Acidithiobacillus ferrooxidans ATCC 23270: one gene and its partner. The protein of the gene in region 2 interacts with the protein of the main gene of each other region in a pairwise test. Links are inferred from orthologs where the notes say so. Each region holds a gene or a part of one and is shown on either strand. Other genes may lie near its edges.

Region 1 (3,736 bases), 700 kb from region 2 along the record:
ATCCAGACTGAAGCCCGTCGCCGCCCGTCGCCGCCCGAAGGCGGCACCGATGTCATCATAGCGCCCGCCACTGGCCAACGCCTCACCGCGCTGCGGACCGAACAGCGAAAACAGCAGGCCCGTATGATAGCGATGTCCGTGAATCTCCGAGAGATCGCATTGAATCGCCAGGTCTGGATAACGTGCCCGTAATACCGACCATACGCGCTGCAGGTCATCCAGGGCGGCACGAACGGCGGGGTAATGCCCCAGATACCGCCGAGCCTGCTCCAATACGTCGAAATCCCCCTGCAGGCCGGACAGGGCATCAAAATCGGCGGTCAGTTCCATACCGCAATGATGCTCCCGCAGCCACGTCCGTACATCCGACCACGCCTTGCGCTCGACATGCCGCAACAGATCAGCGCGTAAAGCGCCTTCCAGGCCTGCCGCATCGGCCAACGTTTGGGAAATACCCACGTGGCCGATATCCAGCAACAAATCCGGTACGGCACAGTGGATGAGGCTCTCCACCATCAGGGAAAGGACCTCCAGATCTCCCTCCGCCCCCTCCACCCCGAAGAGCTCGGCGCCCATCTGAAAAGGGGCACGGCTCCCACCGAGCAGATCGGGGCGGGCGCGCAGCACCGTACCCGCATAAGACAGACGCCGGACCTCCTTTGCAGAAGATGTCTGGGCATCTATGCGAGCCATTTGCGGCGTCATATCCGAACGCAACCCCACCAACCGGCCACTATCCTGATCCAACAGTTTCCAGGTCTGTAAGTCGAGGTCTGCGGCACTCCCGGTCAGCAAACTCTCCAGATGTTCTACGAGGGGGGGGATGACCTGACGGTAACCCCATTGCGCGTAAAGATCGAGCAACGCACGGCGGCAGCGCTCCAGCGCCTCCGTTCGTGCGGGGAGAACATCCTCAAATCCGCTGGGCAGCAACCAGGCCGGGTGGCTTTCGGTACGCGTCATTTGCCCGCCGGCTCCAACGAGTGACGGAAATACCGGAAGAATGGCGCATCCGGACTGAGCACCAGCACGTCTTTGTCACTCAGGCTGTGGCGGTACGCCTCCAGGCTGCGATAAAACGAGTAAAATGCCGGATCCTTGCCATAGGCGGCACCATAAATAGACGCCGCCTCGGCATCTCCCTGCCCCTTCAGCTCTTCCTGCTGCCGGTAGGCATCCGCCATAATCCGGGTTTGTTCCTTATTCGCCTCAGCGCGGATTTTGGCAGCATCCGCAGCCCCCTCGGAGCGGTAGGCATTGGCCTCCTCCGCACGCTCGGCCTCCATCCGTTTATAGACGGCTTGCAGCACATCCGTGGGCAAACCCACCTGCAGAATACGCAGATCGACCAGATGCACGCCCAGTGGCTGAAGACGCTTATTGGCCTCCGCCAGCACCGGATCCATCATTTTGCTGCGTTGGCCCTGTATCACCGACTTCAGCGTCATCTTGCCGACTTCACTCCGCAACGCAGAACGCAGCACATCACCAATCCGGCTCCCTGCGGCTCCGTCGTTATGCAGGCGGGCGTAGAAAACCAGTGGATCGGTTACTCGCCATTCGGCAAAAAGGCTGATAAGCACCGGCTTTTTCCCTACCGTCAAGAAGGATTCCGGCTGCGTGCTATAGCTGGACAGACTCTTATTGACAAAAGCCACATTCTGCGCAATGGGCCATTTCATATAGAGCCCGGGGGATTCCACCACGCGCACTGCCTTACCAAATTGCAGCACCACGGCGGTCTGGGTCATGGATACGGAATAAAAGCTTGCCGACGCCAGCAGCACCAGCGCCAATACCGCAATGATCACACTCCAGGCCCAGTTCTTCATGAACTGGCTCCTGACACAGCGGCCGGCAGCGCCACCGGACTGATCGTCGGTGCGACCGGCGGGGCCACAGATACGGTCGGCGCGGTTTCTGCCGCTGAGCTCGTCGGGCTGCTGACCGCCGCAGGACTCCTGGCAGGCATATGGAGATTTATCACGGGCTGTCCCTTGCTCTCGACAATCACTTTCGGGGTATGGCTCAGAATGTCCTGCATGGTGCGCAAGTACATGCGCTCACTCACCACTTTCGGATTTTTCTGATAGGCCTGGAGAATGTCGGTGAAGCGTGCGCTGTCCCCCTTGGCCCGGTCGACCATCTGCTGTTTATAACCTTCGGCGTTCGTCACCATCGCGGCGGCCTCCCCCGTAGCTTTGGGAACGACTGCGTTCGCATAGGCCTGCGCTTCATCGCGCGTCCGTTCCATGTCTTCACGCGCCTTTACCACATCCGCAAACGCCGGCTGGACGACCTTGGGAGGCGTCACCTCCAACAGTTGGACCGAATCAACGCTCACGCCCGCGTGATAACGGCTCAGCAGGTTTTGGGTGATTTGCTGCACCTGTTGCTGAATGTCGCCTTTGCCGGAAGTGAGCAGACTGTCGATTTTGCTGCGTCCCACGACCTCCCGCATGGCGGATTCCGCACAGAAGGAAATCAACTGATCCGGATTTGCGGTAGCAAATAGGTAATCTCCTGCATTGGCGATGCGATACTGCACAGCGAAACGGACATCCACCACACTTTCATCGACGGTCAGCATCATGCCGGGATTCCGGGTGTCGGCAGCACCGCTATAGCCCAGAACCAGACGCCGGCTTTGCGCTACTTTGAGCAAGTATACCCTCTCAAAGGGGAAAGGGAGGCGGTAGTGTAAACCGGGTTGACTGATACCGACCTCTCTGCCAAAACGCAGTACCACGCCTTCTTCACCCGGTCCCACGACATAAATGCCGGAAGCAAACCAGAACAGGATCAGCACGGCAATCACCAGGAAAGGCAGGAGGTGCAGCCACTTGTAATCCATCTTCGGCCCACCGCTGCGCCCACCGCCCGAGCCGAAAATACCGCCCAGCTTTTTCAACTCCCGGGTAATTTTCTGAATATCGAAAACCGGCTTTTGCGCACCAGGACGCCGTCCCCAGGGGTTGTTATCGTTTTTGTTTCCGTTCCCGCCCGGATCACTCCACGGCATACTGCTCTCCTTCCTCAGCCATCAACCGGTATTGTAGGGGGCGCGTCCATCGCCTGACAACCGCTATCGCGCATCTGCGTATGCAGGCGCCGCCAGTTGAGACCATCAATGTCAAAAGTCAGATGTGTCCTGCCCTGCTCATCGAAACGCTCAGCGATAACACTGGCCAGACGATGTATCCGCGCACGCAGGGCTCCTTCTTCAGGCATCAGCGTCAGATCAGCGCGCAACATGGAGCGCCCCACACGCTGTGTCACGGCCTGCAGCAACTCGGGTATGCCGATACCCGAGTGCGCGCTGACACGCACCGCTGCCAGTTTGCCAGAGCTCTCATACACGTTTCCCGGCATATCTCCGGTGAGCTCCACCTTGTTCAGTACCAGCAGGCGGGGAATATCCTCCGCGCCAATTTCCCTCAACACCGCATCTACCGCGGCAATCTGGGCATCGCGATCAGGCGCGCTGCTGTCCACCACATGAAGAAGTAATTGCGCCTGGTTTACCTCTTCCAGTGTCGCGCGAAAAGCGGCAATCAAGTCGGTCGGCAAGTCGCGCAAGAAACCGACGGTATCGGCCAGGAGAATGGCTTCATGCCCCTCTATCTGCAAACGCCGGATGGCGGGATCGAGGGTCGCGAAAAGACGGTCCGCGGCGTAGCTGGAACTTTTGGTGAGGGTATTGAAGAGGGAGGATTTGCCGGCATTGGTATAACCG
Region 2 (8,402 bases):
AAGAGGATGAAAAGAATGGCAACGAGATAGTAGCGCACGTCGAATTTCATGCGCGCATCTTCAAAGGCCTCGAACCCGCATTCGTAGGGCGAGAGCTTTTCGCTGTCCGGCCTGTGTGGCCCCAGCGAAGACCCCATCAGCAGTGGGGCTACGCCAACCACCAATGCGACGAGCAGAAATATGAGCACTGGCAAATAGTGGTTCAACATCTCCAACCCCTCCACCCGATACGGGCTCCGGAAAACACATCCAAAGCCACTGATAAATTATTTTTTTAGTATATAAATCATATCTCTGGATGAGATCAGAGATAAAAAAACAGCCCGTAGGGCTGCAATTTGGTGCCGAAGACCGGACTCGAACCGGTATAGCTTGCGCCGCCGCCCCCTCAAGACGGTGTGTCTACCAATTTCACCACTTCGGCCTGATAACTATTAAAACTCTCTCATGATGCGCTGGCGACGTCAAGGCTTGACGGGGGTCTTTCCTGCGACAACAGATGAAGCCGCACTGGTCACCGGGCTCGCTGCGCTTGCTACCGACTGTGCCGGAGCAGCAACGATGGGAGCTACGGGTGCCGACGTCGTCACCGGCGCCTTGCTGGGCAGGGCGATGCCGGAAAAAACACTGCTGCTGGAGTGATCGGAAAGATAGGCCAACCCGAGGCTGTTCAAAAAAAACAGCGCGCCGATCACGGCCGTAGTATGGCTCAGAAAATTCCCCGCACCACGCGCTCCGAAAATCGTCTGCGAGCCACCGCCCCCGAAGACGGCGCCAATATCAGCACCCTGCCCTTTCTGAATCAGGACAAGCCCCACCAGAACGATACAAATAATGATCTGGACCACCAGCAACACCGTGTACATCGATTCAGCCTCCTCGTCCTGCCGACTCGGCAGCACGACAAATTTGGATAAACTCACCCGCCTGCAGGGACGCGCCACCCACCAGGGCCCCGTCAATGTCCGCCTGGTCAAAAAGCGCGGCGGCGTTGTTGCCTTTAACACTTCCGCCATAAAGCAGCAACAGACGCCTGGCAAGCTGCGCCGAATAAGCGGCTGCCAACTCGCGGATGAACACATGGACCGCCTGTGCCTGTTCAGGGCTGGCACTCAGACCTGTGCCAATGGCCCAAACAGGTTCATAGGCAATGATCAGGTTGGGTTGGCTCGCCTCGAGATTCAGCAGGGGCAGCACGGCTTCGAGCTGACGGCGTAATACCGCATCTGTGAGACCCTGCGCACGCTCCGCCTCTGTTTCACCCACGCAAACCACGGGGATGAGACCTGACAGCAATGCTGCTTTAATCTTCTGGACAATCTGCGCGTCGCTCTCCGCAAAAATCTGCCGCCGCTCGGAATGCCCGATCAGCACATAACGGCAACCCATATCACGGAGCATGGCCCCGGATATTTCTCCGGTATAGGCGCCGCTTGCTTCCCAGAAAAGGTTTTGCCCCCCCCAACGCAAGGCGCTGCTTTTGGCCTCCTGAGACACTGCGTGGAGCAGGGTAAAAGGCGGGAAGATCACCACCTCCGGGCGCATCGGCTCCAGCCCTGCGTGAAGAATGGCCTGAGTGAGATGCACGGCATCCCCACTCAGGCCGTTCATCTTCCAATTTCCTGCTACCATAGTGGGACGCACGGCGATTCTTCCTTATGCTCAGTGTCTGCGACAACCTCACCGTCCCCTGGGGGTGGCCGACAGCCCAGTAATGTAGGCGCCAGTGTAAAGATTCAGCTTCGAATGGTCAATTTCGTGGTCTTGGGACAGCACCGGCAAGAGCCAGCTTGGTTAAACCACTGGTCAGCGCTGCGGCTACATCGGCCGCCATATCAGCGGATGCGGCCTCGACCATGATCCGTAATACCGGTTCCGTACCGGATGGGCGCACCAGCAGGCGCCCGCTTCCCCCGAGACGATCCTCCGCATCAGCAATGAGCTGGTGTGCCGATGACTGGTCGAGCAGTGTTTGCGCCCCGGCCATGCGCACGCTTTTCAGCACCTGGGGGAAAGCGCTATAGCCTTCCCGCAGGGCTGCCAGCGTCACCCCGCTGCGGCGCAGAATGGCCAGTATCCGCAACGCGGCAAGGATGCCATCGCCGGTAGTGTTCGCGGGCGTGATGATGTGCCCCGACGACTCGCCGCCCAGCGGATAGCCATGGCGGCGCATGGCTTCCAGTACGTAACGGTCACCTACGGGCGTGCGCAGCATGGGCACACCACAGCCAGCCAGCGCCTGCTCCAGGGCAAGGTTGCTCATGACCGTACCCACCACGCCGGAGAGCCCACCGTTCTGGCACATATTCCGCGCCAGCAGCCAAAGGATTTCGTCACCGTCGAGCAACTCACCCCGACCGTCCACCAGGAGCAGGCGATCACCGTCGCCATCAAACGCAATGCCCACATCGGCGCCGGTGCGTAGCACCGCGGCACGCAGCGCTTCCGGGTGAGTGGAACCCACCTGATCATTGATGTTGACGCCGTTGGGCTCCGCTCCCAGCAATTCCAGTGTGGCTCCCAACTCCCCGAAAATCATGGGCGCCACTTTGTAGTTGGCGCCGTGCGCACAATCCAGCACCAGATGTATTCCGCGCAGATCGAGGTCGGCGGGAAAGGTGGTTTTACAGAACTCCACATAACGGCCCGCCGCATCATCCACCCGCCGGGCCTTGCCCAGCCGCTCCGAGGCCGAGAGAGCCATCGGCCGGTCCATCCATGCTTCGATGGCCTCCTCCTGGGCATCCGGCAACTTGTAGCCGTCTCCGGAGAAGAATTTTATGCCGTTATCCTGATAAGGGTTGTGCGACGCGCTGATCACAATACCGGCATCCGCGCGCAGGGTACGGGTCAGATAGGCGATGGCCGGCGTCGGTAAGGGGCCAACCAGTAGAACATCGACGCCTGCCGCCGCCAACCCGGACTCCAAGGCAGACTCCAGCATGTATCCGGACAGACGGGTGTCCTTGCCGATAACTACCCGGGGCCGACCTGGCGCGTCGGCGGTGAGCACGTGCCCCGCAGCCCAGCCCAGGCGGAGCACCCATTCCGGGTGAATAACAGAATCACCGACCTGACCACGCACTCCGTCGGTCCCAAACCACTTTCTGGTCATCGTTTGCCTAACTCCACATAGGAACAGCGGTCTTCAAATCAAGCCAATCCGCGCCAGACCCCCAATGCCTGCACCGTTTCTGCGACATCGTGGACACGTACGATGCTGGCGCCGCGCGACACGGCCCAAAGTGCCGCGGCAACACTGCCCGCCACACGCTCAGAAGCCGATTCTACACCAGAGAGCTCACCGATCATGCGTTTGCGGGAAAGACCCACAAGCAGCGGCAGCTCCAGGGACGCAAGGTCATCCAGATGGCGCAGCAAAGTACGGTTTGCTTCCAGATCCTTGGCAAAACCAAAGCCGGGATCTACCAGCAGATGGTGCCGGGGAATGCCTGCGGCGACACACTGTGCTACACGCTCGGACAGAAAATCCTTCACCTCTGCCACGACATCGCGGTAATGGGTGTTCTCCTGCATATTCTGCGGGGTACCCCGCATGTGCATCAGACAGACGGGAACACCCAACCCTGCGATGGTCTCCAGTGACAGCGGATCAGCACGCAACGCGGTCACATCATTCATGAGCCCCGCGCCCAGAGACCAGGCTGCACGCATAACAGCGGCTTTGCTGGTGTCAATGGAAATGGGCAGCGGCACCTCTGCCGCCACCGCCTCCAACACCGGCAGAAGTCGCCGCAACTCTTCCTCCTGCGTCACCGCCGGCGCCCCGGGGCGGGTGGATTCCGCCCCGATATCGATGATATCGGCACCCTCCTCCCACATCCGTTTGGCGCGCACGAGGGCGGCATCCGCAGACAGATAGGTACCGCCATCCGAAAAGGAATCAGGAGTGATATTAAGCACTCCCATAACACAAGGGCGCCCGAGAACCAGGGGGCGCCCATTGCAATCCAGCGTCAGGGTCAAACCGGGTGTTCGCCGGGGTTGAGGCTGGGCAACGACTGTCCGCCGGATTTGTCGGCCGTTGTGACATTGCCGTCGGGAGTGGAAGGATAGCTTCCCGTTCCCCCTTCCACCGGCGGCTGCGGATCATGCCCCGCCATGATAGCGCTCACCTGTTTTGCGTCCAATGTCTCATACTTCAGCAGAGCCCGGGCCATGGCCTCGACCTTGTCGCGATTTTCTTCGATCAGTTTACGGGCAATACCGTAACGCTCCTGAATAATATCGCGTACCTCTCCGTCCACGGTCCTCGCCGTCTGCTCCGAGATATTGCTGTGCTTGGTCATTTCCCGGCCAATGAATACCTCTTCCTCTTTTTCACCAATGACCATCGGCCCGATGCCGGACATGCCCCACTGGGTCACCATGCGCCGCGCCAGGTCGGTGGCACGCTCGATGTCATTACCTGCGCCGGTCGTCATCTGGTTGAGGAATACTTCTTCAGCGATGCGTCCACCCATGAGAATGGAGATATTGTTGAGAATTTCCTGACGCTCGTAGTTGAAGCGATCCTCCGTCGGCAACTGCATGGTGAGCCCCAAGGCCCGGCCACGCGGGATAATGGTGACTTTATGCACGGGGTCCGTGCCCGGAAGCAGCTTGGCCACCACGGCATGACCGGACTCGTGATAGGCCGTGGTCTCACGCTGTTTGTCGCTCATCACCACCGACTTGCGTTCGGCGCCCATCATGACCTTGTCCTTGGCATCTTCAAAGTCAATCATGTCCACCAGACGCTTGCTTCTACGAGCCGCCATCAGCGCCGCTTCATTGACCAGGTTGGCCAGATCGGCGCCGGAGAAGCCAGGGGTACCGCGGGCAATGACCTTGGCGTCCACGTCAGGGGCAACCGGCACCTTGCGCATGTGTACCTGCAGAATCTGCTCGCGCCCGCGAATGTCCGGCAACGGAACGGTGACCTGCCGGTCGAAGCGGCCGGGCCGCAACAACGCCGGATCCAGCACATCCGGACGGTTGGTAGCCGCGACGACAATGATGCCCTCGGTGCCCTCGAACCCATCCATTTCCACCAGCAACTGATTCAGGGTCTGCTCGCGTTCATCATTACCGCCACCCAGGCCGGCGCCACGCTGACGACCCACTGCGTCGATTTCGTCAATGAAGATAATGCAGGGGGCATGCTTTTTGGCCTGCTCAAACATGTCGCGAACCCGCGATGCACCCACGCCAACAAACATTTCCACGAAGTCGGAGCCGGAGATGGAGAAGAATGGTACCCGCGCCTCTCCGGCGATGGCACGCGCCAGCAGGGTCTTACCGGAACCCGGCGAACCCATGAGCAGCACACCCTTGGGAATACGTCCGCCGAGGCGTTGAAATTTCTGCGGATCGCGCAGGAATTCAACAATCTCGGCCAGTTCGTCCTTGGCTTCTTCAATACCTGCCACATCGGCAAAAGTGACCTTGTTGTTTTCCTCGGTCAGCATCCGCGCCTTGCTGCGGCCAAAGGTCATCGCGCCGCGACCACCGGCACCACCACCACCCATCTGGCGCATGAAGAATATCCACACGCCGATCAGCAGCAACATCGGGAACCATGAGATGAGGATGGAGAGCAGCAGCGACTGCCCCTCCGGGGGCTTGACCGAGATCTTCACTCCTGCGGCCAACAGTTGGGGAACAACCTGGGTGTCGTTCGCCGGGGTGTAGACGCTGAAATGCTGCCCCGAATTCAGGCTGCCTTCCACATGATTACCGTTGATGGTGACATCCGCGACCTGACCTTGCTTGATACTACTCACGAAGGTCGAAAAATCCATGGCCTGGGCCGGGGTAGAACTGCTCGTATTGAGGTTCTGGAACACCAGCATCAGGATAACGCCGATCGCCACCCACAATAGTACATTTTTTAAGACATTATTCATTAGCTCACCCCCCGACCGGGAGAATTTAGACTGATTATAAGACCAATATATCGTTCGATCTTAACCTTCTCAAGACCGCCTGACAAGAGCAGCTTCCTCAACCCTGCGTTCCCCCCACCGTCAGATCACGGATTTTCAGCGTCGGCTGTCCAACACCTACGGGTACACTCTGGCCATCCTTACCACAAGTGCCCACTCCCGTATCCATCTGGAGGTCGTTGCCGATCATTTCAACCCTGGTGAGCACATCCGGGCCGTTGCCGATCAGGGTCGCGCCTTTGACAGGCCTGGTTATCTTACCGTTTTCAATCAGATATGCTTCCGATGCGGAAAAAACGAATTTGCCGTTGGTGATGTCCACCTGACCGCCCCCAAAGTTGACGGCGTAGAGCCCGCGTTTGACGCTGGCGATGATTTCCCGGGGATCGCGGTCCCCGGCCCGCATATAGGTATTGGTCATCCGCGGCATCGGCAAGTGCGCGTAAGACTCGCGGCGTCCATTACCGGTCGAACGCGTCCCGGTCAAACGCGCGTTCAGGGTGTCCTGCAGATAACCTTTGAGAATGCCATCCTCGATCAGTGTCGTGCACTGAGTCGGAGTCCCTTCGTCATCGACATTCAGACTCCCGCGGCGCCCATCGAGCGTGCCGTCATCCACGACGGTGACGCCCGGCGCGGCGACCCGCTGGCCGACCCGGCCGCTGAAGGCGCTGGTGCCCTTGCGATTGAAGTCCCCCTCCAGTCCGTGGCCAATTGCCTCATGCAGCAGCACGCCCGGCCATCCCGGCCCGAGGACCACTTCCATGGTGCCGGCAGGGGCCGCCTCCGCCTCCAGATTGACGAGCGCCTGACGCGCGGCTTCCCGGGCGAAGCCTTCGGCCATGTCGCCCTGAAGAAAGGCCTGATAATCGTAACGGCCGCCGCCGCCGGCGCTGCCTTGCTCACGCCGCCCGCCCTGCTCGGCGATGGCGGAGACGTTGAGGCGCACCAAAGGACGCACATCGGCAGCCATCGTACCGTCGAGACGCGCCACCAGCACCGCCTCGAAGCGGGCATTGAGGCTGGCCATCACCTGGACGATGCGCGGATCACAGGCCCGGGCGGCCCGTTCCACCCGTTCCAGCAGGGCGATTTTCTCGCTATTGGAAATGGAAGCCAGAGGATCGACCGGCGGATATAGTGCCAGCCCCGGACGCTGCTGCCAGACCAGTCCTTTCGTCTGACCCGGACGATGGACAATGGCGCGCGCCGCATCCGCCGCCGTCAACAAGGCATCAACCGCGATTTCGTCAGAATAGGCCAACCCCTGACGCTCACCGCTCACCGCCCGCACACCCACTCCCTGTTCAATGGAGTGACTGCCTGACTTCACGACCCCTTCTTCCAGGCTAAAGCCCTCGCTGCGGCTGTACTGAAAATACAGATCCGCATCATCCAGGGCGCGATGGGAGAGGCGACCGAACACCTTTTCCAACGCCCCTTCGCTGATTCCGCCAGGTGCAAAAAGGGTAGCGCGGGCAATTTCCAGGGCTGAGGCAGTCATGACGTTCCTTTCTGACAGATTAAGACAGTCAGTATGCGCCCAACCCATGGTTTAGAACAAGTCCAAACCGTCTGCTGCGCCTGCTACAGACCAAGGTTGTCGGCAGCCAGGCCCGAACCGCCATCCGCCCGCCGAGCGGGATAAAATTTCGTCGTGAAATGATACCGCTGGTTCGGTTATCCACATCTTTTGCACCATTTGCGCACCATATTATGCACAAGATGTAGTTGACACCAACAGAAACAAGTCTATATTTAGTATTCAGCTGCCATGCTTTCCGCTGTCACTGCTTGTACTCACCACCGCCCTGATCTGGAGTCGCCCATGTCTAAACCTACCACCCAGGCCGTCATCGGTAACCCTGCCTACGACCCTTCCGAAGCCAGTCATTACAAAGTCATTCGTCGCAACAACGCGATGGTCAATTTTGACGCCAGCAAGATTCATATCGCTGTGACGAAGGCCTTCCTGGCCGTGGAAGGCGGCAGCGGGGCGGCAAGCGCGCGCGTTCGTGACCTCGTCAGCCGCCTGACGGAACAGGTGATTGAAGCACTGAAACGGCGCCAGCCGGGGGGCGGCACCTTTCACATCGAAGACATTCAGGATCAGGTGGAACTGGCGCTCATGCGTGCCGGCGAACACGAAGTCGCCAGGGCCTATGTACTTTATCGCGAGGAGCGCGCGCGGGAACGCCGCCAGCAAGCTGCGGCGGAAACCCCAGCCGACGTCCCGGTTATTCGGGTCAGCTATCCGAACGGCAGCCAGCGGGCACTGGACATGGTACGATTGCGCGCCGTCATCGACGAAGCCTGCAGCGGCCTGGGCACCGCCGTGTCGATAGACGCCATTCTCGGCAACACCGTCAAAAATCTCTACGACGGTATCAGTGAGGATGAGTTGTTTCAGGCCCCCATTCTGGCCAGCCGGGTGCTGATCGAGCGCGATCCCGC

Evidence for each region. The genes of interacting proteins can lie anywhere in the genome.
Region 1: the proteins of ftsH (region 2) and hflK interact in binary tests that used the Escherichia coli proteins (3 or more experiments, as listed by UniProt). The link is inferred for Acidithiobacillus ferrooxidans ATCC 23270 from one-to-one orthologs.

The regions. Positions count from the first base shown.
Region 1 is NC_011761.1:1,643,744-1,647,479, reverse strand. The notes cover bases 926-3,736. They hold hflK (FtsH protease activity modulator HflK), read right to left. Parts: upstream 3,023-3,736; coding sequence 1,829-3,022; downstream 926-1,828. Other genes in these bases: hflX (ribosome rescue GTPase HflX), read right to left, coding at 3,037-3,736; hflC (protease modulator HflC), read right to left, coding at 960-1,832; AFE_RS08735 (ATP phosphoribosyltransferase regulatory subunit), read right to left, coding at 926-963. Also shown: more of AFE_RS08735, read right to left, coding at 1-925.
Region 2 is NC_011761.1:2,336,632-2,345,033, forward strand. Bases 3,447-6,327 are described here. They hold ftsH (ATP-dependent zinc metalloprotease FtsH), read right to left. Parts: upstream 5,910-6,327; coding sequence 3,984-5,909; downstream 3,447-3,983. Other genes in these bases: folP (dihydropteroate synthase), read right to left, coding at 3,447-3,930; tldD (metalloprotease TldD), read right to left, coding at 6,007-6,327. Outside these bases: AFE_RS12065 (NADH-quinone oxidoreductase subunit A), read right to left, coding at 1-209; preprotein translocase subunit SecG, read right to left, coding at 465-866; tpiA (triose-phosphate isomerase), read right to left, coding at 871-1,632; glmM (phosphoglucosamine mutase), read right to left, coding at 1,751-3,115; more of folP, read right to left, coding at 3,154-3,446; more of tldD, read right to left, coding at 6,328-7,452; AFE_RS12105 (ribonucleoside-diphosphate reductase subunit alpha), read left to right, coding at 7,777-8,402. UniProt on the Escherichia coli protein: Acts as a processive, ATP-dependent zinc metallopeptidase for both cytoplasmic and membrane proteins. Plays a role in the quality control of integral membrane proteins.